Regions from separate parts of the Bifidobacterium sp. C0047B3 genome, predicted to be linked through region 3. Evidence: riboswitches for the same ligand, from Rfam matches in the RefSeq annotation. Region 3 holds a riboswitch; each other region holds the start of a gene.
The links. A riboswitch is a leader RNA that binds a small molecule or an ion and turns the genes downstream of it on or off. The one in region 3 is predicted to bind thiamine pyrophosphate.
Positions count from the first base shown of each region.

Region 1 (6,056 bases), 570 kb from region 3:
AAGAGAGGAAAGAGAACGCATAAGCGAGTCTACAGAATATAACTTCGCAGGTATTTCAACGTCTAAATCACCGTAAAATCCAGAATCGCTCTTAGTAATCGAGGAAAGTGGACTATCCATAATATTCTGAACTCGCAAACGCACCCACGAAGCCAAATTTTGCAAACTTCTACCATGTTTTACTTGCTCAACAATTCCAGAAAAACCGTGCTGCGCAAATTGCGCAAGTTCAATAAGCGCAAATAAACCTTGCACAAACGGCTCATCTTTTAATGGGCGAGTTACTAACGAGTATCGCACAGGAACTCCAGAAGCGCGAAGTTGCTCGCCAAAAAGACGAACCGTGGAATTGTCGTGCGCAATTAACGCCATATCGCTCCACTTGCGCTTATTATTTACGTGAGATTGCTTCATTTGCCAAATAACAGCATCTAATTCCTCACGCTGTGAACGATATAACGCTGTAAAAACAGTGTCGTCTGAGTTTAGATGAGAATTTTGTGTGGTTTCTATAGGCTCAATCGGTAAGGACCCTGCAAATTTTGGCATTTTCCAAGGGCGATTTGGGAGCGCAACATCTGTTTTATATTGCGAAGTAAGCGAAAGAGAAACGCGTGAAGCGAGTAATTCACGCATCGAAGGTGCTTGGGTATAATTTGCAAAAGTTGGATCTGCAGAATAATTTTTAGAAGAATCAGCAGAATTGTCGGAAGAATTTTCGCAAGAATTTTCGCAAGAATCGGCAAAACCCGTATATTCTAAAGTTTGCTCAGCAGCATTCAACTCATTCAAAGCTGCAGAAATTGCATAATCCGGGTACGCTCCTCTAAACGATTGCACAGATTCATCCGGATTCGCAAGCAAAACTAAACGCGTGCCAATCTTCGACAAAGTCTCAATAAAACTCAAGCCAGCCAAAGTAATATCTTGATAATCATCGACTACAAGAAGAGCCGGAATTTCAGAAGAGTTTACTAAACCATGCTCGCCTAATTCGCGCGCAGATTTTGCACCCTCAACCAACAGTTGCGAAGCGTCAAGTCGGAAAGAAGATTTATAAGTGTCGACAATTATTTTTCGATATTCAGCTCGCAAAGCAAACGCCAAACGCCATTGAGTTAATCTACGTTTAATAAGCACAGACGTTTGTAAAATATCACTATTATTGGCGTAAGATTGCTCGTCACTAAGAGCGCGAAGAACTGAATTTTCGCTTTCAAAATCGCTAATACCAAGCTCATCTAAACGCGCGAGCATATCGCGCAATTGATGCATAAAAGCGTTGTTAATATCGAAGCTATCTGCCAAAAATTCTGGAGACGAAGAAGTTGCTTGAGCAGCCTGAGTTGCGAAAGGCGCAGAAGGCTCGGAAGTGGCGGAAGTGTTGGAAGTGTTGGAAGTGTTGGAAGTGGCGGAAGTGGCGGAAGTATTAGAAACTGCGCAAGTTAATGGAATAACCCATTGAGACGTTTCAAAATAATCCTTAAAAAGCGCGCATATATTGCAATCACCATTATCTCCACGCATAACATGCTCAATGTGTGCGCGCAAAACTTTACGAAGCAAAGAATCCTGCTCAGCACCATTTAGCAGCTTAGGCGAAGGCTCATTCTTTAACTTACAGCAAGCAGAAATGATATTAAAAGCCAAAGAAGCCAAAGTGCCAACTGGACGAGACTGCTTACTTACACCAATTTGACGAATAATAATATTGTCAATTTTTGAAGCAAGAACACGATTTTGCACAGCCATCGCAGTAACATTATGCGACCAACGCTTATAGCCGGAAATTGCTGCGCGCACAGCAAACTGCGTTTTACCAGTATTCGGCGCACCGTACACAAGCAACGCATTAGTCACATTGCCAGAAGAATTGCGTAACGTACCGTCAAATAATGCTTGTAATGCAGTATCCTCACTCATACGCTTAATTCTAGCAATTAGGCAATAGTGGCGCGCAACAATACTATTCTTTTAATATTGCACGAGCGCGAGCATCCTTAAGAGCAAGAAATACACTGCCGACACCAATAAAAATAAGAGTAAACACAATTAACAAATACGCAACTCCAACGCCCAAAGTAGTGGCATTAAAAGTTTGCGGTGCAAAGCCGAACCAGCCGGCAGGAGCGCCATAATTGAGGAAATTATAAGGCGCGCGCATTGCATGAACACCCCAACGAACACCAGCAAACTCGCTAAGCATAGCAGCATAAGCAACATAAGCAAGAGGCGGAACAGTAGAAACATACAAATGTGCGCGAGTAGAGCGGAAACGATAATCAAAAAGCACAAAATCAGCGATTGCAAGAAGCGGCGCAACTGCGTGAACGCAAAGGCTGCTGCATCCGTTATTCATATAAGCGCCAACGAAACCAAGCTTATTGGTAGGTGCTAAGAAACACAGGTACAAAGTGAATGTGACAGCAATTGAGATGGTCATCATGAATTTGAAAATGTACCAAGCGTTGGATTTTGAGTCGAACCATGCGCAAGATGCTGCGGAATCTTGCTGCGCGGCGGAACATGCAGAATTACGAGCACGCATAAATGCAGCTGTATCAAGCAAAAGCGATCCAGCAAGAGCTACGCAAATCATAAGGTTAGAAAGATTCGTAAAATAAGTGAAGGTCATCAAGCCTTCCCACGAAGCAGCCATGCCATAAACAGATGCGATGATTGCAATCGTGCGTATTGCTGTGCGCGTCGCGTATTCGCGCGCGGTGAGAGGAGTCTTTTGTTCTAGCGTGGAATCGTTTGCCATGTTATCTCGCTTTCGTAACTTCTATAATCTACTTATTGTTTACCATATTTATGTTTACACAGTTGCAAGCGAAAATATGTAGAAGAAGTTGCAAAAATGCGGCGCGATTTTTGTAGATTCCTGCAAGTGCTGCGATTTAGCGCACGAAAGCAACTCGGAGCGGAAACTCGCTCAAGTCGGAAGTCCAGTGGACTTCCAACGCGAGTTTCGTAAGCGAGCGCGTAATCCGCGCGAGCGCCAATCTGCACCAGTAACGGAAAACGGCAGAAACTGTGCAGCTGTGTAAAGTTTATGCTGCGAACGCAAGAAAATCCGACCAAAACTTTACAGCCGTGTAAAATTTATGCCGCGAACGCAAGAAAATCCGACCGAAACTTTACAGCCGTGTAAAATTTATGCCGCGAACGCAAGAAAATCCGACCGAAACTGTGCAGCTGTGTAAAGTTTCTGCCGCTTCCCAGCTAGATTCCGACCAAAACTTTACAGACGCGCGCAGTTTATGCCGCCTACGCGCTAAATCGCAGCGCTAACGCAAAAGAGCGTAAGTCACGAACAAAAGATATAGTCGAAGGATGGTTCGGAGTGCGCAATTGCAACAAATTGTGAAGTCAAGCGCTGAGATTACATCCGTAAAACCTGATCTAGATAGTGCTAGCGAAGGGAAACATTATGACAACATGCAACACTGAAAAAACAAATACCTGCAACGAAGCAAACGAATACTGCACAAGCTCAACAACGCAAGTCGACACATGCTTCTCTGTACGCGCACGCCGACGCATGTTCCTTAACGACGTGCGTCAATGCATCGAACGCGTGCGCACGCAGCAGCCACTCACCCATTGCATCACGAACGTAATCGTGCAAGACATTACAGCCAACGCACTGCTCGCTGCAGGAGCATCGCCAATTATGGTAACCGATCCAGAAGAAGCGCATGAGCTTGCGCAAATTGCCACAGGCGTGCTCATAAACGTTGGCACATTCCATCAGCCAGAAACTTCCGAATACATGCGCGCAGCCGTTGAAGGATGCGAAAAAGCCAATACTCCGTGGGTGCTTGACCCGGTTGGAATCGGCGTTCCAGCACTTGCTCCACGCGCGCGCTTTGTACGCGAAATTATTAAGCACCACCCTACTGTAATTCGTGCAAACGCTTCCGAAATAATGGCACTTGCAGGCAAAGAAAGCAACGGAAAAGGCGTAGATTCTCACGATAACGTAAACGACGCGCTTCAAGCTGCTCGCGAATTAGCTAAAAAATACGGATCTGTAGTGGCAATTTCCGGAGAAAAAGACGCGATTTACGCTCACGGATGTTTAGCTCGCGTAACAGGTGGACACAAAGCTATGACTAAGGTAGTTGGAACCGGTTGCGCTTTGGGAGCGTTGGTTGCAGCATACGTTGGCGCAAACCCGGAACGTCCGCTCGCAGCAACTGTTGCAGCGCACGTGCACGCAGCAGCGGCTGGAACTTGGGCAGCTCGCCAAACCACAGCTCCCGGCACTTTCCGCACGCTGTGGATGGATGCGCTTTCAACTCTTAGCGTAAACGACATGTTTAGTTTGACGAATATTGAGTTTACGGTGGAGCCTGTGGATTGGACGCTATATTTGGTAACGGATCCGCGAATGGGAAATCGCCCGGAAGAAGAAGTGGCTGTGGAGGCGATTGAAGGCGGAGTTACAGTTGTGCAATTGCGCGATAAGTATTCCGACGACGCGGAGATTGCAGCTAAAGCGAAGAAGTTGCGCCACGCGCTTATTGATTCCGGACATGGCGACGTGCCTGTGTTTATTGACGATCATGTTGATTGCGCAGCTCAGCTTGGTTTCAACTTGCACGTTGGGCAAAAGGATACGCCGTTTGTTGAGGCGAGAAAGGCTATGCCGGCAGAGTGGATGGTTGGGCTTTCTTGCGCGCGACCAGATTTGATGGAGAAAGCTTACCGCGAGTGCAAAGAAAACGACGTTCCGCTGCCGGATGTGATTGGCATCGGTGCCGCTTTTGAAACGCATACGAAAGCGCACGACGTGCCACCGCTGGGAGTTGACGGAGTGAACGAAGTTGCGAAAGTTGCGCACTCTATGGGCGTAAAAACGTTGGCAATTGGCGGAATTCACGAGAACACAGTGTTCCCTATTCGCGGTCTTGAGCTTGACGGAGTTTGCACAGTATCGGCGCTTATGTGCGCTGAGGATGCTGGGAAAGTTGCGCGCGAGCTTAAGCGCGTGATTACTGAGTAAAGCTAGCTTGAGCGCAGCATAGCGCGTAGGCGGCAGAAACTTTACACCGTTGTAAAGTTTTTGCCGTTTTTTGGCGCGTAGCCGACCTTTATTTTACACGGCTACACAGTTTCTGCCGTTTTTTGGTGCGGGAACGACAGTTTCTTTACACCGCTGTAAAGTTTTGGTCGGAATCTGGCTGGTAAACGGCAGAAACTGTACACATCTGCACAGTTTCTGCCGTTTTTCGTTACTCACGCAGATTGCGCGCTGCGCGAGTATCACTTAGTTTGCTGAAGGATACGCACGGAATGGTTTACCGGTCCATGCCCGCGCTCGTCTCCGCGCCCAACATGCAATTCACTTCCAGCAGCAATCGCCTCGCGAAGCCACGCAGTCGACCATTCAAGCGCGCGAAGTACGGTATCGTGCTCGCTTAAACTCTTACCCTCTCGCAAAGCAAGCCCAATTTTCGTGGCCAACGCAGAAGAAAGCGAGCATCCAGTTCCGTGAGTTGTGCTTGTTTCAACGCGCTCGCTTGGCACGTGGCTTGCGTAGCCATCCGGGAAAACCGCAGTATTTCCAACGTCTTCGCCAGTTAAGTGCCCACCTTTTACGATTACGACAACGCTATTTTTTGCAGCCAACTCGCGCGCCTGATTGCAAGCTTCCTCAAAGTTTTCCGCAACGCGCGATTCGCTCAAAGCCGCCAATTCCGGCACGTTTGGCGTCACAACATCAACGCAGCTTATAAATTTTCGCATAGCATTTTCAGCACTCGCCTCAAGCAAGCGCTTCCCGGAAGTCGATATCATCACAGGGTCTAGCACGCTTACAGGAACCGGATTATCGCGCATCCAGTCTCGCATAGCTTCAATGTATTCAGCGCATCCGAGCATACCAATTTTTAGCGCGTCAACTGTAACGTCGTCGTACACGCACGAAAGTTGAGTGCGGAAAAAGCTGACCGGCGGCGTGAATACTTCGCGAACTTCGCACGTGTTTTGCGCAACCAAATTAGTTGGTATGCACATGCCATAGCCGCCTGCCGCCATAATTGACTTGA
Region 1 covers NZ_JBWPWH010000001.1:47,874-53,929, reverse strand. Annotated here, with positions in the region: gene AC1EKT_RS00155 (PD-(D/E)XK nuclease family protein) at 1-1,923, opposite strand, end outside; gene AC1EKT_RS00150 (hypothetical protein) at 1,967-2,764, opposite strand; TPP riboswitch at 3,333-3,444, shown strand; gene thiM (hydroxyethylthiazole kinase) at 3,434-5,011, shown strand; gene thiD (bifunctional hydroxymethylpyrimidine kinase/phosphomethylpyrimidine kinase) at 5,272-6,056, opposite strand, start outside.
Region 1: it holds a riboswitch for thiamine pyrophosphate, as region 3 does, so the genes downstream of both, thiM (hydroxyethylthiazole kinase) here and AC1EKT_RS02380 (ABC transporter permease) in region 3, are expected to answer to the same signal.

Region 2 (6,056 bases), on a different contig from region 3:
ACTCGCGTTGGAAGTCCACTGGACTTCCAACTTTAGCGAGTTTCCGCATTGAAGTGCCTTCGCGCGCTACGCTTTAAGCGCTCCGGCAAGTCAATGCGCAGTCCTCTTTTATTGCTCGTAAAGAAATCCCCCAAACTCTGCGTGATAATTCGTTAATAACCGTGTCTATCGCAGAGATTTTTCGATTTTTCTTCTTCGCTTGGCGAATCAGCAGCCTGCGGCTCTGACGTTCGCCGCGCTCAGTGCAAAAAATCTCAAATCTCTACCACACGAATATCCATGCGACCGAATAACGCGCAATCAAGATGTAAATAAGGAGAAATTACGCAAGTTTCACGCGCTAAATTTAAAGTGGCGAAGTGAATTATTAAGCGCGTTGTAACGCGCCAAAACACCAATAAGCGGCGTACCAATACCGGTTATAAGTTTGATTGCTTCAGTTGCCATCATTGCGCCAACAATAGCTGCAGTCGCACCCAACACGGCCGATTTTGGCACTTTTTCTTTAGGAGGCGGGCAAGTATATAAGTCACGCAAACCAGGACCTTTTCCTGGCACGAAAACACTTACTTGACCCTCATAATAAAGCACCGAGCCATAAACTTCCGGCGTACCAGCACTCCAAGCAGCATCCGCAATCAAAAAGCGAGTAGCAAAATTATCACAACCGTCAATTATCAAGTCGTGACTTTCTACAAGCTGCTTTGCATTATCTTCATTAAATCTATCTACAAGGTTAATTTTTAAACCCGGAGATAACGCTTGCAGACGCTTAGCTGCAAGTTGCGCTTTAGATTTGCCACACTGATCGACAGTATATAAAGTCTGCCTTTGCAAATTAGAAAGCTCAACAACGTCGTCGTCACAAATCGTGATTTCGCCAACTCCTGCAGCAGCAAGTGAAAGCAAGCACGGTGAGCCAAGTCCGCCCGCGCCAACCATGCAGATTTTCGCATCGCGAAGTAACTGCTGATGCTCATTAGTAAAGCCCGGCAGGAGCAAGTGGCGGCTAGTGCGTTCCGCCTCAAGCTCCTGCAGGTTGTCGTAAATTTTATTAATCGTCATGTTGAATAATATGCCGAAAAATTACAGTACAAAATTTACAGTACAGAATCAGCCCAAGCGCGACCTTCAACAGGCGAAGAAGCGAGAGCATGTTCACGCTTAGGAATACGACCAGCATCGTGAGCAAGCTTTCCAGCGATTACAGCAGCAGCCATTGCACGACCCATCTTCACTGGGTCTGGGCAGCGAGTTACAGCGCTTGCAAGAAGCACACCAGAGCAGCCGATTTCGAAAGCTTTAACAACGTCGGAAGCAGTGCCAACACCAGCATCCAAAATCACAGGAACGCCAGCTTCCTTGCATTCTTGAACAATCAGTTCAATGTTTCGAGGATTCAAAATGCCAAGACCAGTTCCAATTGGAGCACCACCAGGCATAACAGCCTTCACACCAAGAGAAACCAAGCGACGAGCCACAATCGGGTCGTCATTCGTGTAGCAAAGAACGCTAAAGCCTTCTTCAATAAGCTTTTCTGCAGCAAGCAAAACTTCGCGAGTATCTGGAAGCAAAGTATCGTCGTCTGCAATCACTTCGAGCTTAATCCAGTCGGTTCCAAGAGATTCGCGAGCCATTTTTGCTGTAAGCACGGCGTCATGCGCAGTTTTGCAGCCTGCAGTATTTGGCAAAACGTTAATATTGTGACGCTGCAACATGCCGTAAATATCCACGCCAGTTTTTGCGTGACGACGCAAAGCAACCGTTGCTACTTCCGCACCAGAAGCCACAAGTGACTTCTCCATAATGTCAATGCTTGTCATGCCACCAGTGCCAAGCAAAAGCCTTGAATGCAAAGTCTTACCGCAAAGCTGCCAAGTATCGGCACTTTCTTCTGTATTATTTTCTGTCATTTTAAGCCTTTTATTTAAATTTTTTTTGAAACTATACTCAAATTATTTGAAATCAGCCGCCTTGAACTGCACTAAGAATCTCGATTTGATTCCCATCACATATGACGGCTGATTCCCATTGCGTGCGAGAAAGCACATCGTCGCCAATTGCGACCGCTATGCCGGGTCCTGCATCCGATCCATAACGTTGCGCAATAAGCTGAGCAACAGTCAATCCGTCTTGCACTTCAACAGTTTCACCATTGACTACGATTTGCATAATCTAACCTTTACTAACTAAAAGCTGAATTACTAAAAGTACTTTCTGCATCACATTTACGTCTATATTTGAACGCTTCACACAATTCACAGCGGAATCTAGCGAATTCACTGGAATTAGCAATTAGAAGCGAGCAGGATTGCAGCTCTCCAAGAAGCCCTTTTCCTTCTCAGTCAACTCTTGCTCAAGCACAAGCTTTGTAGTCAAAGAAGAACCCAAAGCGGTGAGCAAAATGCCGTGACGGAAGTAACCAGTGGAAATCGTGGTGTGCGTCTTAGGATCAATGCCAATGAACGGCAAATCGTCTGGAGTTCCTGGGCGGCCGCCAGCGGTAACCTCAGTAATCGAGCATTCCTGAATGCCAGGAAGCACGCTTGCAGCATCGCGAAGTAAGTCGAGTACGCCGCCAACCTTTGGAATATCGCGGTCGTCTTCACGAGAAGTAGCGCCGAGCACAAGCTCGCCTGTTTCCTTAGCGCGAGGCACCAAATAAACTGGGCGGTCATGCACAAATCCACGAACCACAGAGCTCAAAATTGGGCGCAAAGGCTCTGGAATAGTCATACGAATCATATCGCCCCACACAGCGCGAAGCTTAAGCTGCGGAAGCATATCCTTAGCACCCAAACCGGATGCCAAAACTGTGTCTGGACCCAAATCATCCGGAGTGCTTGCGCGACGCTCAATAACAACACCGCGCTTTTCGAGCGCATCAATCATTGCTGCAGTGAAAAGACGAGGATTGATTTGATGGTCGTCCGGCACGCTTACAGCGCCAGCAATAGTTGGCGAAAGAGCAGGCTCAATCTCACGAAGCTTACTCACAGAAATATGCTCAGCTCTACGGCCGTAACGATGCTGCAAGTTTAGCAACTCGTTTACGTGCTCGTTATCTGCAGCGTCACCACCGATTACATAAGAGCCGCACTCTAAGTAGCCGGTTGGCTTATCGGTGTACTTTGCAACCGAATCAACCAATTCCTTATACATAGTTGCAGACTCAAACATAAGAGGATACAACGCTTCTTGCTGATATTGCATTTCTGCGGTAGGAGCTAACATGCCGGCAGCATGGTGAGAAGCACCAGAGACTGGATCTGGATCAATTATGCTAACTTTTACGCCAGCTTCCGTAAGTCTCCACGCTGTTGCTAAACCAATAATACCTGCACCAATAATACGAATATTTCGCATATATACTCCTTCCCTACGGCGGCATTACCCGCATCAGGTTTACGGTCGGCTTTCGCCCTCTCAGCCTGTATAGAACAGGCTCCCGCGGATGTAATTCTTGACCTTCAAGAATTACAAATGCAGAACGTTGCAATATTGCTAACTTAGCAATACCCAAATGCTGCAGGTAGATGTAACGAAATTATGTGAATTTCATCACACTACCGTGCAGCATTCTAGCACTTCTGGCAAAAATTTGTTAACTGAACCGGTATGTCAAATCGCAAAACTAAGCATTTTCGTTACTGACGCAGTACGGTTTCTGCGTTAGTAACGCTCACTACCGTTTTTTCGTTTCTCCTGCAGTACGCGTTCTGCACTAGTAACGCACTTTGCCGATTTTTCGTTTCTCCTGCAGTGTGCATTCTGCACTAATAACGATGCGCGTAGTTACTGAGTTATTTTTGGTGTGGCGCGAGTGTGAAATTGAGATGGGTGTGAGGAGTGGGTGTTGATTGTCTCGCAGCGCTACGCTCCTATACCTTACTTGGACTTAGCGGTTGCGTAGTTGAGTTTAGTTTTTTAGTTACTTTCTTTCAAAAACAGTATTCGTCAACAAGATTATTACTATCGTTCCGCTTTTATATTGCTCGACCAAGCAATTCCTATCTCCCACTATTAGTAAAACCGCTAGTGTTTTTGGTGTGGTGGGTGCGTCTGGTGTGGCGCGTGCAGCAGCACGGACGCTAGTGTTCACTAAGCGACAAATACTCAGCGTCTGCAGAGCAATAATGCTAAAGTTCACTAATCAATAAGTAATCATTGTTAGCAGAAGCATAACTGCAAAGCTACAAAACCACTTTTCGCAGAAGCGCAACCGCAAAGCTTCATGAGCAGCGTTCGCAAAGCAATGATGCAAAGCTTCAGGAGGTTTGGGGAAATACTATCGTTAATTTACGCGACTGTAAAGTTTCTGCCGGATTAAAGCGCGCAAACGACCTTTTCTGTACACGACTGTAAAGTTTCTGCCGGATTAAAGCGCGCAAACGACCTTTTCTGTACACGACTGTAAAGTTTCTGCCGGATTAAAGCGCGCAAACGACCTTTTCTGTACACGACTGTAAAGTTTCTGCCGCTTTTTGGTGCGTAGGCGGCATAAACTGCGCACGACTGTAAAATTTCTGCCGCTAGCTGTTACTAGCGCAGTCAGCGCTCGCGCGGCAGCAAGAAAAAAAAATCCCTCGCGGATTATCGGAAGATAACCTGCGAGGGATTTTAGTTATGAGCGAGGCTACTCGTTGGAATGCTTGCGGCGGCGAGAAGCAACGCCAGCAGCACCAAGTCCGGAGAATACTGCAGCAAGACTTGCAAACAAGCCAGTTGCAGCACCCGTCTTAGCAAGAGCGCTAGCATTACCGGAAGCGCCAGAGGCATTACGCCACGCAGCCTTAGCAGCCTGAAGCTTCCTCAAAGCCTCATCAACCTGAGCCTGAGTTGCATTCTTATCAGCAAGCACACGCTTAGCCTCAGCCAAAGCCTGCCTGTAAGCTCTAGCTGCCGCAGTGTTTGCATTAGTGTCTACAGAATTATTAACTTCGACTTGCAAAGCAGACTTATCAACCAAAGCACTCTGAGAATCACTAGTATCAAAACCATCCCCAGCATCAGCATCGGTATCATAGCCGCTACCGCTACCAACACCACTGCCAGCGCCAAACGGGTGATTAAGCTTATACTTAGCAGCCTGAAGCTTCCTCAAAGCCTCATCAACCTGAGCCTGAGTTGCATTAGGATCGTTAAGCACGCTGTCAGCCTCAGCCAAAGCCTTCTTATAAGCCTCAATATCGTCGCGTTTGCCAATAATGAAGTACAAAGACTTACGGAACTTAGCATCATCATCAGCCTCAGTCTGAAGCTTAGACTTATCCGTCTTATTAGAATCAGTAAGCTTCTTCTTAGCATCCTGAAGCTTCTTCAAAGCCTCGTCAACCTGAGCCTGAGTTGCATCCTTGTCGCCAAGAATCTTGTTAGCCTCGTCGAGAGCCTTCTTGTAATCGTCAATAGCCTTCTTAGACTCGTCATCACCCTTAGCTTGAGCATTCTGATACTCAGGAGACTTAGTGAAGTCACCATCATTATCAGCTTCCTTACGCAAGTCATACTTGATTGTGCTGTAATCGTCTTCAATCTTCTTCTTAGCAGCTTGCAATGCATCTAGAGCATCGTAAAGCTCTTTCTGGGTTGGGACGTCAGTTGCACCATCCTTTGGCTTGCCAGTAGTGCGGTCGAACTTCTCAAGAAGCTTCTTAGCAGCCTTAAGCTTTTCGTTGTATTCTTCGAGCGCCTGCTTAGACGCATCATCACCCTTAGCAGTCGCGTTCTTGAACGCAGGAGTGTTCTCGAACACGTCATCACGCTTGTCTTTATCTCCGTCCTTAGACTTATCAACTTCTTGCTGAAGCTCAGTAGAACTGGTCTTGTAGTCAGCAGTAATCTTATCTTTTATGTCCTTCAGCTTCTTAAGAGCCTCGTCAACTTCTTGCTGGGTTGGGATTTCCTTTTCACCAGACTTTGGCGTACCGTTCTCATCGAACTTTCCAAGCAAAGTCCTAGCTTTACTCAACGCTTCCTTATAAGCGGTGACGTCAGCATTATCCTTGCAGTCTTTACCCTTCTTAGATTCAGCGTTCTTGAACTCTGTAGTATTCTCA
Region 2 covers NZ_JBWPWH010000005.1:43,306-49,361, reverse strand. Annotated here, with positions in the region: gene AC1EKT_RS05685 (HesA/MoeB/ThiF family protein) at 334-1,065, opposite strand; gene AC1EKT_RS05680 (thiazole synthase) at 1,101-1,913, opposite strand; gene thiS (sulfur carrier protein ThiS) at 1,966-2,172, opposite strand; gene thiO (glycine oxidase ThiO) at 2,296-3,366, opposite strand; TPP riboswitch at 3,360-3,462, opposite strand; gene AC1EKT_RS05665 (peptidase) at 4,637-6,056, opposite strand, start outside.
Region 2: it holds a riboswitch for thiamine pyrophosphate, as region 3 does, so the genes downstream of both, thiO (glycine oxidase ThiO) here and AC1EKT_RS02380 (ABC transporter permease) in region 3, are expected to answer to the same signal.

Region 3 (6,056 bases):
AAAATCATATTTTAGATAATTTAATTAACGAAACGGAGAGCCGCCTTCGTGCATAAAGCGTGTCTTTATTTTACATGAATTGCTCTTAAAAGAGAATCTTTCGTTTCGTAAAAAGATGAAATAGAAAGCTAGGTGATGAAAATGTATAAGAACAGTAAGCAGACCTCATTCAACAATTAGAAAGCGTGTATGTGAGATTTAAACGCTGTTTATCAAAGGCGTAAATATGCTTGTTAAAGATAAACGAGAAATCATCGCAACGCATAAAGAGATGGTAAAAACTGTTTTTGATACTTCAAGTCTTGAAAATGAACAACTGAAACTTGAAGAAGAACTCAACATCGTAGCTGACAAGGTTAACAACTGCATCAATGAAAATGCACGGAAATTGCAGGACCAGGATGAGTATGAGAAAAAATATACGAGTTTACTTTCCTTGATGGGAGCGTAATGAAAATAGACGGGTAAACAACGAATATACAATATATAAAGGCTAGTCAATATTGCAGTGCCTTTATCAATTATTTTTTCGCGTTCTTACTGTAACGCTTCTCTAAGCTCATCTTCTATTTCAACGTGATTATTTGGACGCTTTTGTGCATCAAGTTGGCTTCGATCAATATTCCAGTTTTTCTCAATGATTCCGTCTTTAATCATAAGAATTCTGTCAGAAAGTCTTACTGCTTCGGAAATATCGTGCGTGACCATTATTGTGGTCCAGCCATGTTTCTGTCTTAGATTATCAAGCAAATCTTGCATGTCTAAACGAGTTAAAGCATCTAATGCTCCGAAAGGCTCGTCTAAAAGTAGTAATTCAGGATTATGAACTAAAGCTCTAGCTAATGAGACTCGTTGGGCTTGACCACCTGAAAGTTCTGATGGCCATTTCGAACCGCAATTATTAAGTTGCATATCATTAAGAGCTTTTTCTGCAATAGATTTTAGTTCTGATTTGTTTCCTTGTATGCCGAAAACTACGTTCTTACTTACTGTTAGCCATGGTATTAATCTTGCATCTTGGAAACCTATTGCTTGATGTTGTGTGACGTTTATTGTTCCAGAATCAGGTTTGATTAATCCTGAAATAACTTTAAGAAGAGTAGTTTTTCCGCATCCTGAGCGTCCTATTAAAGATACGAATTCGCCTTTTTTAATATTTAGATTTATATCTCGTAATATTTTAGCGTTATTTTTAAAAGTCACGCCAATATGTTCTAGAGTAACGCAGTAAGAGTTATCTTTAGTCTCATAGTTTTCTTCTATTTGAGTGTTCATATTTACTCCTACTGCGTTGCTCTAAATCATGTTTATATAATCTTGTTATATAACTTTGTTTTAATTTTGATTAATCAGTTATATATTATTTTATTTTGATATTTAATTTTTGTTTTTTATGAATATGTGTTTTATAGATAAATGGATTAATTTACTTTGTGCAATCCATTACAGAATCTTTCAAATTCTTTGGAGCTTGCTTGATTAAACCATATTTCACGTATTCTTTAGCTTGAGTTTCCATCATTTTCAAACCTTTTTCATCGATTGGACGAATAGTTGGATTGTCAAACTTTTCAATTTGCTTAATAATAGTTTCGCTTGCTCCGAGCTGCTTGTAAGCGTTTCCAATAACATTGTTTTCTTTATGAGACTTTTTTGCTTCGCGAACAAGAGCCTTGTACATCTTCTTAACAAGATCTGGATGCTTTTTGGCAAAGCTCTTAGAAACAATGTGAATAGTAACGTTCATATTTCCGTACTTTTTAGCATTTACAAGCAATTTTGCACCTGGAGTTGTCATTGCTGCAGCAAGATTCTGATCGAATGAGGAAATTGCATCAATCTGTCCGGAAGTAAATGCTGCTTGGAAGTTCTTAGGGCTCATCTCAACTTTGTTAACTTTAGAAACGTCTAAACCGCTTTTATCAAATGCGCGGTGAAGCATGTAATCGCCAGTGTCACCGTTGTGAATAATAGCAACTTTCTTACCATATAAGTCTTTTAGTGTTTTCACGCCGCTTTTTGCGGATGCAACGATTCCTTGAGAATCACCATTGTAATATTCGAGCGCAAAAGCTACCCATGGCTGTCCTTCAGCAATCAAATCAATGAAGCGTCCAGTTCCAGTAGTTGTAGCATCTGCATTTCCGCTCATAACGGCAGTAAGACCATCAACTGGAGTGTAAGGACCAGTGTAAACTACTTTAGATTTGCCAAATTCATCTTGAAGGAATTTCTCATTTTTCAAAGTAGTTAAATAATTTGCTGTAGAAAGATAAGCAACTCTCATAGTTCCAGCGTCTTCTTTTGAAGAAGCGGTTGATGATTTTTGTGAGCTTCCGCAAGCTGCAAGAGATACAGTTGCACAAGCAGCGCAGATTAATGCAATAATGCTCTTTTTAGAAAATCGCATTTTTAAATTAGCCATGATATATAGCTCCTTTTGTTTGGTTGTTATTATTTGTTGTTTGTTTGGTTGTTATTATTTGGTTGTTGATTCTAAATATTGACTAATTCTTAAAAAGCAATTTAATGCATTTTAAAAAGTAGTTAACTTTAGAAAAATGTTGATATTACTAGATTATTTGCGTGATTTTCTATCTAATCTGCGTTCAGGTATAAGGAGATACTCTAATATATTTGCAGTAAGCTCAGATCCAAGACCTGCAATTGCGTACATAATAACGCATGCCATCATTTGATCTGGCCTAAAGAATTCTTGCGCTCTTGAAAGAATGTATCCAATTCCAATAGAAGAATTAACTGTTTCGCAAGTCACTAATGCAACCCATGCTACAGATATTGCAAATCGCAAACCTGTCATAAAACTTGGAAGTGTGCCGCGAAGCAAAATAGATATAAAAATAGTAGATTTTTTAACGTGATAAACCTGCGCTAATTCAAGAAGTTTTGGATCAATATTACGAACTCCGTCGCGAATATTAACGTACATAGGTCCAAAAACGCCAACAGCTATAAGCGCTATTTTCATCGTTTCATCTATTCCGAGGAAAATTATTAATATTGGAGCTAAAGCCGGGAATGGAATTGACCTCAACATGTGGCTTGGTTTATCAACTACAATATTGCCAAGCTTACTGCCTCCTGCAAGTATGCCTGCAGGAACAGCAAAAATAATTCCTAGCAAAAGTCCTAAAAGAACTCGTAAAATACTTATTCCTAAGGATTTTAATAATATGCCTTCGCTGTTTAAATCAATAAAAGCTTGTATTACTTCATATGGGGATGGCAAAGAACGGTCTTCGACTGGAGAAAGAGTTGTGAAAAACCACAAAACCAAAATGAGTATAGTTGAAATCCACACTTTACACGAAGATACCGCTTTAAACGCAATCTTCAATATGTTCTTCGCTTTATTAGGCGAACTGTAAGTCATGCGACAATCCCTTCGATAGTTTTAGCTATATCAGGTTCAACGAGTGTATTCTCAGCGCAACACTGTATGTATTGTTGTTTGGCACGATGTAGTTGCGCACCCCGTGTCTGAGGTCATTATCACTTAAGGGTATGGACAACTGTATTTTAAATCGATATTTATAAACGATATTGCTTAAAAATATACAATTGGCTCATATGACTCGAGTTAAATCAAAATATTGTGAACGTTCACGGCATAAATACGCTGATACTCAATATAACGTCCATAAAACGCACTAGTCTTGGAAGAGTCATCACAACCCATAGGTATAAAGGAGTAGTTGTGGCAGCTATTGAAAGCGTATATGCACGCGAAATTTTGGATTCTCGTGGAAATCCTACTGTTCAGGTTTATTTGGAGACCGAAGATGGCGCTCAGGGTATTGGTTTAGTGCCTTCTGGTGCTTCTACTGGTGAAGCTGAAGCTTGGGAACGTCGCGATGGTGACAAGTCCCGTTATCAAGGCAAGGGCACGTTGGAAGCTGTTAAGGCTGTCAACGAGGTAATCGCACCTAAGGTTATTGGCATGGATGCCACCGATCAGCGCGCTCTTGATGAGACGATGATTGAGCTTGATGGCACGCCAAACAAGGGCAAGCTTGGTGCTAACGCAATTCTCGGCGTTTCCCTTGCTGCTCTCTACGCTGCTGCTGAATCCGCTCAGCTTCCGTTGTACCGCTACATTGGCGGCACCAATGGTCACATTCTTCCAGTTCCAAACATGAACATCATGAATGGTGGTGCTCACGCTGATTTCGCAACCGATATTCAGGAGTACATGATTTCTCCTTACGGTTTCGCAACCTACAGCGATGCTTTGCGCGCTGGTGTTGAGGTTTATCACACCTTGAAGAATGTTTTGAAGAAGGAAGGTTTGGCAACTGGTCTTGGTGACGAAGGTGGCTTCGCTCCAAAGATGAAGTCCAATGAGGATTCCTTGAAGTACATCATGGATGCAATCGCAGCCGCTGGCTACGAGCCAGGCAAGCAGATTGGTATTTCTCTTGACGTTGCTTCTTCCGAGTTCTACAACAAGGAAACTGGTAAGTATCGTTTCGATGGCGAAGAGCGCGAATCTGCTTACATGCTCGATTACTACGAGAAGCTCATCAACGAGTATCCAATCGTTTCCATCGAAGATCCATTCCAGGAAGAAGGATGGGATGATTGGGCAGAAATCACCAAGCGTCTTGGTGATCGTTTGCAGTTCGTTGGCGATGACTTGCTCGTCACCAATCCAAAGCGTTTGGCTAAGGGTATTGAGCTCGGTGCAGCTAACTCCTTGCTCGTGAAGTTGAACCAGATTGGTTCCGTCACCGAAACCCTCGACGCTATTGAGCTTGCAACTAAGAACGGCTTCACTTCTATGGTTTCCCATCGTTCTGGTGAAACCCCAGATACCACCATTTCTGATCTTGCCGTTGCTAAGAACACCGGCCAAATCAAGACTGGTGCTCCTGCTCGTGGCGAGCGTATTGCTAAGTACAACCGCTTGCTTGAGATTGAGGAAGAGCTTGGTTCTACCGCTCAGTATGCTGGTTACAGCGCATTCAAGGCTTGCAAGAAGTACATGAAGTAACTTTTAGTTTTAAAGTAACTTAGTGGCTTCTTAAGTCTTTGAGTTTTAACGGTCAGTCGTGTTTACGGCTGACCGTTTTTTATTAAATATTTTTGAAAAAATCGAAACGCGCAAAAAATTTTCTTAAATTTACTTTCATTCTCACCATAATAGTGATATTTTTGTGAGAAAATCGAAACAGAAGGAGATGTTTCATTATGCGAAAAGTAGCAGTTATTGGTATGGGAAATGTTGGCGCAGCTGTTGCTCACCAGCTTGTTGTTGGTGGTTACGCCGACGAGTTATACCTGTATGACAAGAATGAAGCTAAGGTTAAGGCTGATGCATTGGATTTTGAGGATTCAATGGACAATTTGCCTTTTAATGTAAACATTACTGTCAATGATTACGATGCTTTGAAAGATGTTGAAGTTATCGTAAGCGCTATGGGCAATATTAAGCTTTTAGACGTCCCAAATCCTGATCGTTTCGCAGAACTTAAACATAATCGTGTTCAAGTTGAAGAAGTTGGTGCAAAGATTAAAGCTTCTGGCTTCCATGGTGTTTTAGTTGATATTACTAATCCTTGCGACGCTATTTGCCAGCTTTATAAAGAAACAACTGGTCTTCCTTATGAAAAAGTTATTGGCACTGGAACTTTGCTTGATTCTGCACGTCTTCATCGCGCTGTTGGCAAATTCTTCGGAGTTCATCCAAAAGCTGTGAAGGGCTATAGCTTGGGTGAACATGGCGATTCACAGTTCGTTGCATGGTCCACAGTTAAGGTTCTTGAACAGCCGATTGTTGAGCTTGCAAAAGAAAAGAATATTGATTTAGATGCTGTTGATGAAGAAACCCGTCAAGGCGGCTTCACTGTGTTCTACGGAAAGAAGTATACAAATTACGGTATTGCTGCTGCTGCAGTTCGCCTGGTTCATGCTGTTCTTTCGGATTCAAAGGAGCAAATGCCTGTTTCGAACTATCGCGAGGAATATCATTCTTATCTTTCTTACCCAGCAATCGTTGGTCGCGAAGGTATTGTGAAGCAGTGCCAACTTGACTT
Region 3 covers NZ_JBWPWH010000001.1:619,252-625,307, reverse strand. Annotated here, with positions in the region: gene AC1EKT_RS02395 (hypothetical protein) at 227-451, shown strand; gene AC1EKT_RS02390 (ABC transporter ATP-binding protein) at 538-1,275, opposite strand; gene AC1EKT_RS02385 (ABC transporter substrate-binding protein) at 1,427-2,425, opposite strand; gene AC1EKT_RS02380 (ABC transporter permease) at 2,579-3,394, opposite strand; TPP riboswitch at 3,384-3,508, opposite strand; gene eno (phosphopyruvate hydratase) at 3,719-5,014, shown strand; gene AC1EKT_RS02370 (L-lactate dehydrogenase) at 5,212-6,056, shown strand, end outside.

Region 4 (6,056 bases), 270 kb from region 3:
GTATATAAGAAGCTCTCTTGATGATGCTGCAAGCACCATTCAGCCATAATTGAGCCACCACGAGAAACAATACCGGTTACGCGGTTTGCAGTAAGCGGCACGTAGCGAAGAAGCACGCCAGCGTGAATAGTCATGTAGTCAACGCCCTGCTCGCACTGCTCAATAACAGTATCGCGGAAAAGCTCCCAGCTGAGCTTAGAAGCATCATCCTCAACCTTTTCCAAAGCCTGATACATTGGCACTGTTCCAATTGGCACAGGGGAGTTGCGCAAAATCCATTCGCGCGTCGTGTGAATATCGTTACCGGTGGAAAGATCCATAACGGTATCCGCACCCCACTTCGTGGCCCACGTAAGCTTTTCCACTTCTTCGTCGATAGATGACGTAACAGCAGAATTACCCATGTTTGCGTTGAGCTTAGTCAAGAAGCGCGAACCAATAATCATAGGCTCAGCTTCAGGATGGTTAATATTGCAAGGAATTACAGCACGTCCTGCTGCAACTTCTTCACGAACCAGCTCCACATCGCAATTTTCGCGTGTTGCAACATATTGCATTTCCGGAGTAGTGATTCCGTGGCGAGCGTACCACATTTGCGTAATTGGATGGTCCGCGCCCTTCATTGGCTTATGCGTGCGACCACGCCATTCTTTAGAAGCTTTGCCTCGCTTAATTGCGCGCTTGCCGTCATCTTGAAGATTGCGCCTGCGACCCTCATATTCCACAACGTCACCGCGGTCACGAATCCAGTCAAGGCGAAGCGGAGCCAAGCCTTCCTTCGGGTCGCACTTTGGGCCTTCCGTATTGTAATCCTTAAAAGGCGGGTTAGGGCCTACGCCAGGAGTATCCGAAAGCTTAATTTCCGTATAAGGAACTTCCAAATCGTAAGAACCATATTCATACTCAAAATGAACTGGAGTTGTTTTGCGAATATGAGCTTTATCGCGCTGAGTGCAACCGCGAGCTGCAATGTCAACGCGCTGTTGCTTAGCTAATTTTGCAGCATCCTTTGCTTCTTTAGCGTTAATAAAAGTTGGTTTCTTTTCTTGAGTTTCTGAAGATTTTGATTCAGAATTTTCTGCAACTATTACTCGCTTAGCGTAGCCGTGCTTTTCTTCGCCTCGCACAGCTTTCCAATGTTCAACAAACTCATGCATAGTTGATTCTGGTGTTTCTGAAGAATACAGTGCTTCAGAAACGAACCATCCTGCAGCCTTAGTGTGAGCGATTGTATCGATATCGTCGAGAGCAGTTCTTCCGCCAACTAGAACTGGGAAATCACTTGCGGAACAAATCGTATTAATTTTCGCTTCGTCCAGCGTTGTGTGGTTTGCTTCCAATTCGTAAGCGGCAGTAGTGCTTTCGCATCCTTCTTCAGGATTGTGCATTGCTGTTACGCAAATGTAATCGATGCATCCATCTGGAAGTTCGTTTATTACTTTAACTAAGCTCTCGGTTTCAACAGATAAGCCGATTACAGCATCTTCGCCAAGAAGTGCGCGAGCCTCTCTAGGCTCCATGTCACTTTGTGCTAAGTGCACTCCGTCAACTTTGATGCTTTGATTGCGAGCTTGCCAAACGACATCAACGCGCTCGTCGATAACAAAAGTTACAGAATCGCATTTGTTATTGTCTTCGATGATTTGTGCAATATCGCGTGCAATAGTGGTGATTTCTTTAGCGTTTTCATTGTTGCAATGAAGACGAATAAAAGTCGCTCCAGCGCGCAAAGCATCATCGACAATATCTGTAAGTGGACGATTATTACAAGCTTGTGGGTCTGCAATAAAGCAGGCGCTTAGATTAAATTGATTACGCATTGATGCGTACGGATAATTCGATGTCATACTAAAATCGTTGCTCCCTACGTTGTATTAACTAACAGGTTCGAAGGGTTAGATAAATTAATACCATCTCAGCCTTCTTTCGAAAGCACCCCTGCAAAATGTCGAATTACCAGCAAGTTTACACGATTATGTGCATTTAATTGGTGGTGGGTATGTTGCGAATTTCTTTAGCGTTCGTGATGATTGATTGCGCGTGAAATAAAATCTCCCAAGCTTTGCACAATCTGTACGAGGATAATGCAAAGAATAACAGCCACTGTCATCACATCGTATTGATAACGCTGGTATCCGTATCGTATTGCAATATCTCCGAGTCCGCCTGCTCCAACTGTTCCAGCCATTGCTGAGAATCCAAAAAGCGTAATAAACGTAAGTGCAGCTCCGCGAATTAGTGAAGGTAAAGCTTCCCACAGCAATACTTTGCAAACAATTTGCAATTTGCTTGCTCCAAAGCTTTGTGCTGCTTCGATTAAGCTTCCGTCAACTTCGGCTAAAGATTGTTCAACTACTCTAGCAACGAATGGTGCAGCAGTAATTACCAGAGGCACAATAGCTCCAGGAACTCCCAAAGAAGTGCCAACTATGAGACGAGTAAAAGGAATTATTGCAACTAATAAAATAATAAACGGCACAGAACGCACGATGTTAACAATCCATCCTAGAACTGCGTTAATTGGCGCGTTAGGGCAAATGCCTTTTTTGTTTGATGTAATGAGAAGTACGCCAACTGGAAGTCCAATAAGGTATGCAAAAAGTGTTGCAACTGACGTCATTACGAGTGTGTCTTGCACGCCTTCAATAAGTAAGTCGCCGTATTCGTTAAAAAATTGTGTAGCAGCTTCTAACATTGTTATTTCACCTCATTGGTAAGCGCGTTTGTTTGTTCGTCTGTTTGTGCGTTTGTTGGCTTATTGTTAAGCTCGCTTGCAATCGTGCTTGCAATTTTAGCTCGATGATTTTCCTGTTTTTCATCTGCAATAAGAGTTCGCAAAATATCGCTTTGTGGATTTGCAAAAAGCGTATCAGTGTCACCTAATTCCACAATGCGTCCGCCATCAATCATTGCAACTCGGTCGCAAATATTTCGTGCTACAGCCAGCGAATGCGTAATAATAACAAGCGTTACGTTGAGTTCGCGGTTAATTCGGCTCAATAAATCAAGGATTTGCGCAGTAGTTGTGGAGTCAAGTGCGCTTGTTGCTTCGTCGCAAAGCATAATCGACGGATTATTCGCCAATGCTCGCGCAATTGCTACGCGCTGCTGTTGTCCGCCTGAAAGCTGGCTAGGGTAGCGGTTTGCAAAATCTTTTAAACCAACTAAGTCAAGCAAGTAGTTTGCGCGTTCTTCTCGTTCCTTTTTTGCAGTGTGATTTAGCTCTAATGGGAAAGTTACGTTTCGCAATACTGTACGCTGCTGGAAAAGGCTAAAATTCTGGAAAATCATGCCAATATTAGTGCGTACTTTTGCAAGTTCTTTATCTTTTACTTCGCTAATATCATTTCCGTCAATAATAATTTTGCCAGAAGTTGGTCGCTCAAGCAGATTCATGCAACGAACTAGCGAAGACTTTCCTGCACCAGAAGAACCAAGAATTCCGAATACTTCTCCCGATTCAATAGTCAGATTAATGTCGTGTAATGCTTCGTTCGCTTTGCTACCTTTGCCGTAGCTTTTGTGAAGATGTTCGATCTGAATCATGCTTTTCCTTAACAGATTATTGCTTTCTGTGTGAAATATACTTCGTTACTAACTAGAGTTACTAACTAGCGTTATTAACTAGATTATTAACTAGCACGCACATTACGTATATTACACGCTTATAAAATAATGCCGCAAAGCATACACGAAGCATACACATGCGGCATTAGGTGGCTACATTGTGAGTATTATTTAGAAAACAGGGAGCACAGCGCCTTTGTAAGTTTTAGTAATATAGTCGCGCACTTCGCTTGTTTTCAAAGCTTTGAGTAAGGCTTTGATTTTTGCAAACTTTTCAGAGCCTTTCTTTACTACAATAATATTTTCATAAGTTTTAGCCGCAATGCCTCCAACTTTTTCTGAAGTAAGTGGGTCTTTAGTTGGGTTAAAACCAGCTTGAATAGCGTAATTGCCGTTCATGGCAGCAAGATCCACGTCCTTGATGGCAGTAGGAACTGTTGCTGCTTCAAGCTCTTTAAACTTCAAATTCTTAGGATTCTCAGTAATATCTTTTGTAGTAGCGTTAATATCTTTTGGATTCTTCAACTTAATCAATCCGGCATCTTGCAAAAGAAGCAATGCGCGAGCCTCATTAGTAGGATCATTTGGAACTGCAACAGTTGCTCCATTTGCTAATGCTTTAATCGTCTTAGTTTTTCCTGGATACAATCCAAATGGTTCAAAATGAATTCCACCTACTGAAACAAGGTGAGTTCCCTTTTCCTTATTAAAGTTGTCAAGATAAGGCAAATGCTGATAGTAGTTTGCGTCAACTTCGCCTTCTTCAGTAGCTGTATTTGGCTGCACGTAGTCAGTAAATTCCTTTACTACTAGCTTGTAGCCTTCTTTTTGCAAGATTGGCTTTACAACCTTATTTAAGATTTCAGAATGCGGAGTAGGCGAAGCAGCAACAGTAATGGTCTTGTCATCCTTTGCGCCTGCTTTTGAGCTACTGCAGCCACTTAAAGTGAAAGTCGCTAATGCTGCCAGTGCTGTAATTGATGCAATAACTTTAATTTTTCGCATATTTCCTGCTCCTTGTTCGGTGAAATTCGTTTAAAGTTAAATCCCCTTCGCGAGTAACGAATTATCAATATAGGCGAGAAAAATCAATAATTCTACACTTTGCTTATTAGTATTATTTATGACGTGTTAATAATTCGCATACTTGCAGTGTGAGAAGAGAAAAAATAAGTTTTTCAACACGTCACTTACTTGCAATGAAGCTATCTACTAGACTGTAATGTATGAGTTTTTTGCGATTGGCGTTAGCGCAGATAGATACCTGCGTTGGGAATATTGATAGCAACGTTGAAAAAGTTTTGAAGTATGCTGCGCGCGCAAAGCAGTCGTGTGCTCGCATGGTTGTATTTCCTGAGATGACTTTGACTGGGTATCCTATTGAAGACCTCGCCTTGCGTGCAACTTTCCGCACAGCTGCACAAAAAGCTGCAGACTTGCTTGCATCAAAACTTGCGGAAGAAGGCTTGGGGGAGCTTTACGTAGTAGTTGGAACTGTTGGCTTTGACGAGTCTGCTGGAAAGCCTCGAAACAGGCTTCTCGTTTTGCATGAAGGTAAATCTGTGTTGCAATACGACAAGCATTTCTTGCCAAACTATGGTGTTTTTGACGAGTTTCGTATTTTCTCTTCTGGCAATAAGTGTGAGCTGCTGGAAGTAGATGGGATGCGTCTAGGTTTTGCTATTTGCGAAGATATTTGGCAAGACGGCGGTCCTGTTGCGCGTTTGGCAAAACTTGGTATCGATGCGCTAATAACTATGAATGGTTCTCCATATGAGGAAGGTAAAACTCATGTGCGCTTGAGTTTGGCTCAAAAGCGCGCTGTTGAAGTAAATGCGCCAGTCGTATATGTGAACCAGGTTGGCGGTCAAGATGATTTGGTTTTTGACGGTGGAAGTTTTGTTGTTGATTCTGACGGAACTTTGCTTGAACGCTCGGCAATGTTTGACGAAGATTTGTCGTTTGTTGATTTTGATAACTCGCTTAAAAAGCAGAAAGTTTCAAGCATTGCTCCAAAACTTGACGCAGACGAAGAAGTGTATTGTGCGTGTGTTGTAGGTCTTAGAGATTACATGCGTAAGAATGGTTTTAAGGGTGTGTGCTTAGGACTTTCGGGAGGAATTGATTCTGCTTTAGTAGCTACTATGGCTGCCGATGCTTGCGGTGGAGAAAATGTGTATGGCATTTCTATGCCAAGCATGTACTCTTCGGACGGATCTAAAGACGATGCGCGCGATTTAGCAGAGCGAATTGGTGCTCATTATGATGTGCAACCAATTGAACCGCTTTTTAAAGCTTTCCAATCGCAACTTTCATTAGAAGGTGTTGCTGCAGAAAACTTGCAAGCTCGCGTTCGTGGCGTAATCGTAATGGCTTACTCGAATTCGCGCGGTGTTTTGGCGCTCGCAACTGGTAATAAATCAGAACTTGCTTGCGGATATTCTACTATCTATGGCGATGCGGTAGGAGGGTATGCTCCTATTAAGGAT
Region 4 covers NZ_JBWPWH010000001.1:346,258-352,313, forward strand. Annotated here, with positions in the region: gene thiC (phosphomethylpyrimidine synthase ThiC) at 1-1,847, opposite strand, end outside; TPP riboswitch at 1,845-1,950, opposite strand; gene AC1EKT_RS01205 (methionine ABC transporter permease) at 2,015-2,695, opposite strand; gene AC1EKT_RS01210 (methionine ABC transporter ATP-binding protein) at 2,698-3,546, opposite strand; gene AC1EKT_RS01215 (MetQ/NlpA family ABC transporter substrate-binding protein) at 3,739-4,572, opposite strand; gene AC1EKT_RS01220 (NAD+ synthase) at 4,794-6,056, shown strand, end outside.
Region 4: it holds a riboswitch for thiamine pyrophosphate, as region 3 does, so the genes downstream of both, thiC (phosphomethylpyrimidine synthase ThiC) here and AC1EKT_RS02380 (ABC transporter permease) in region 3, are expected to answer to the same signal.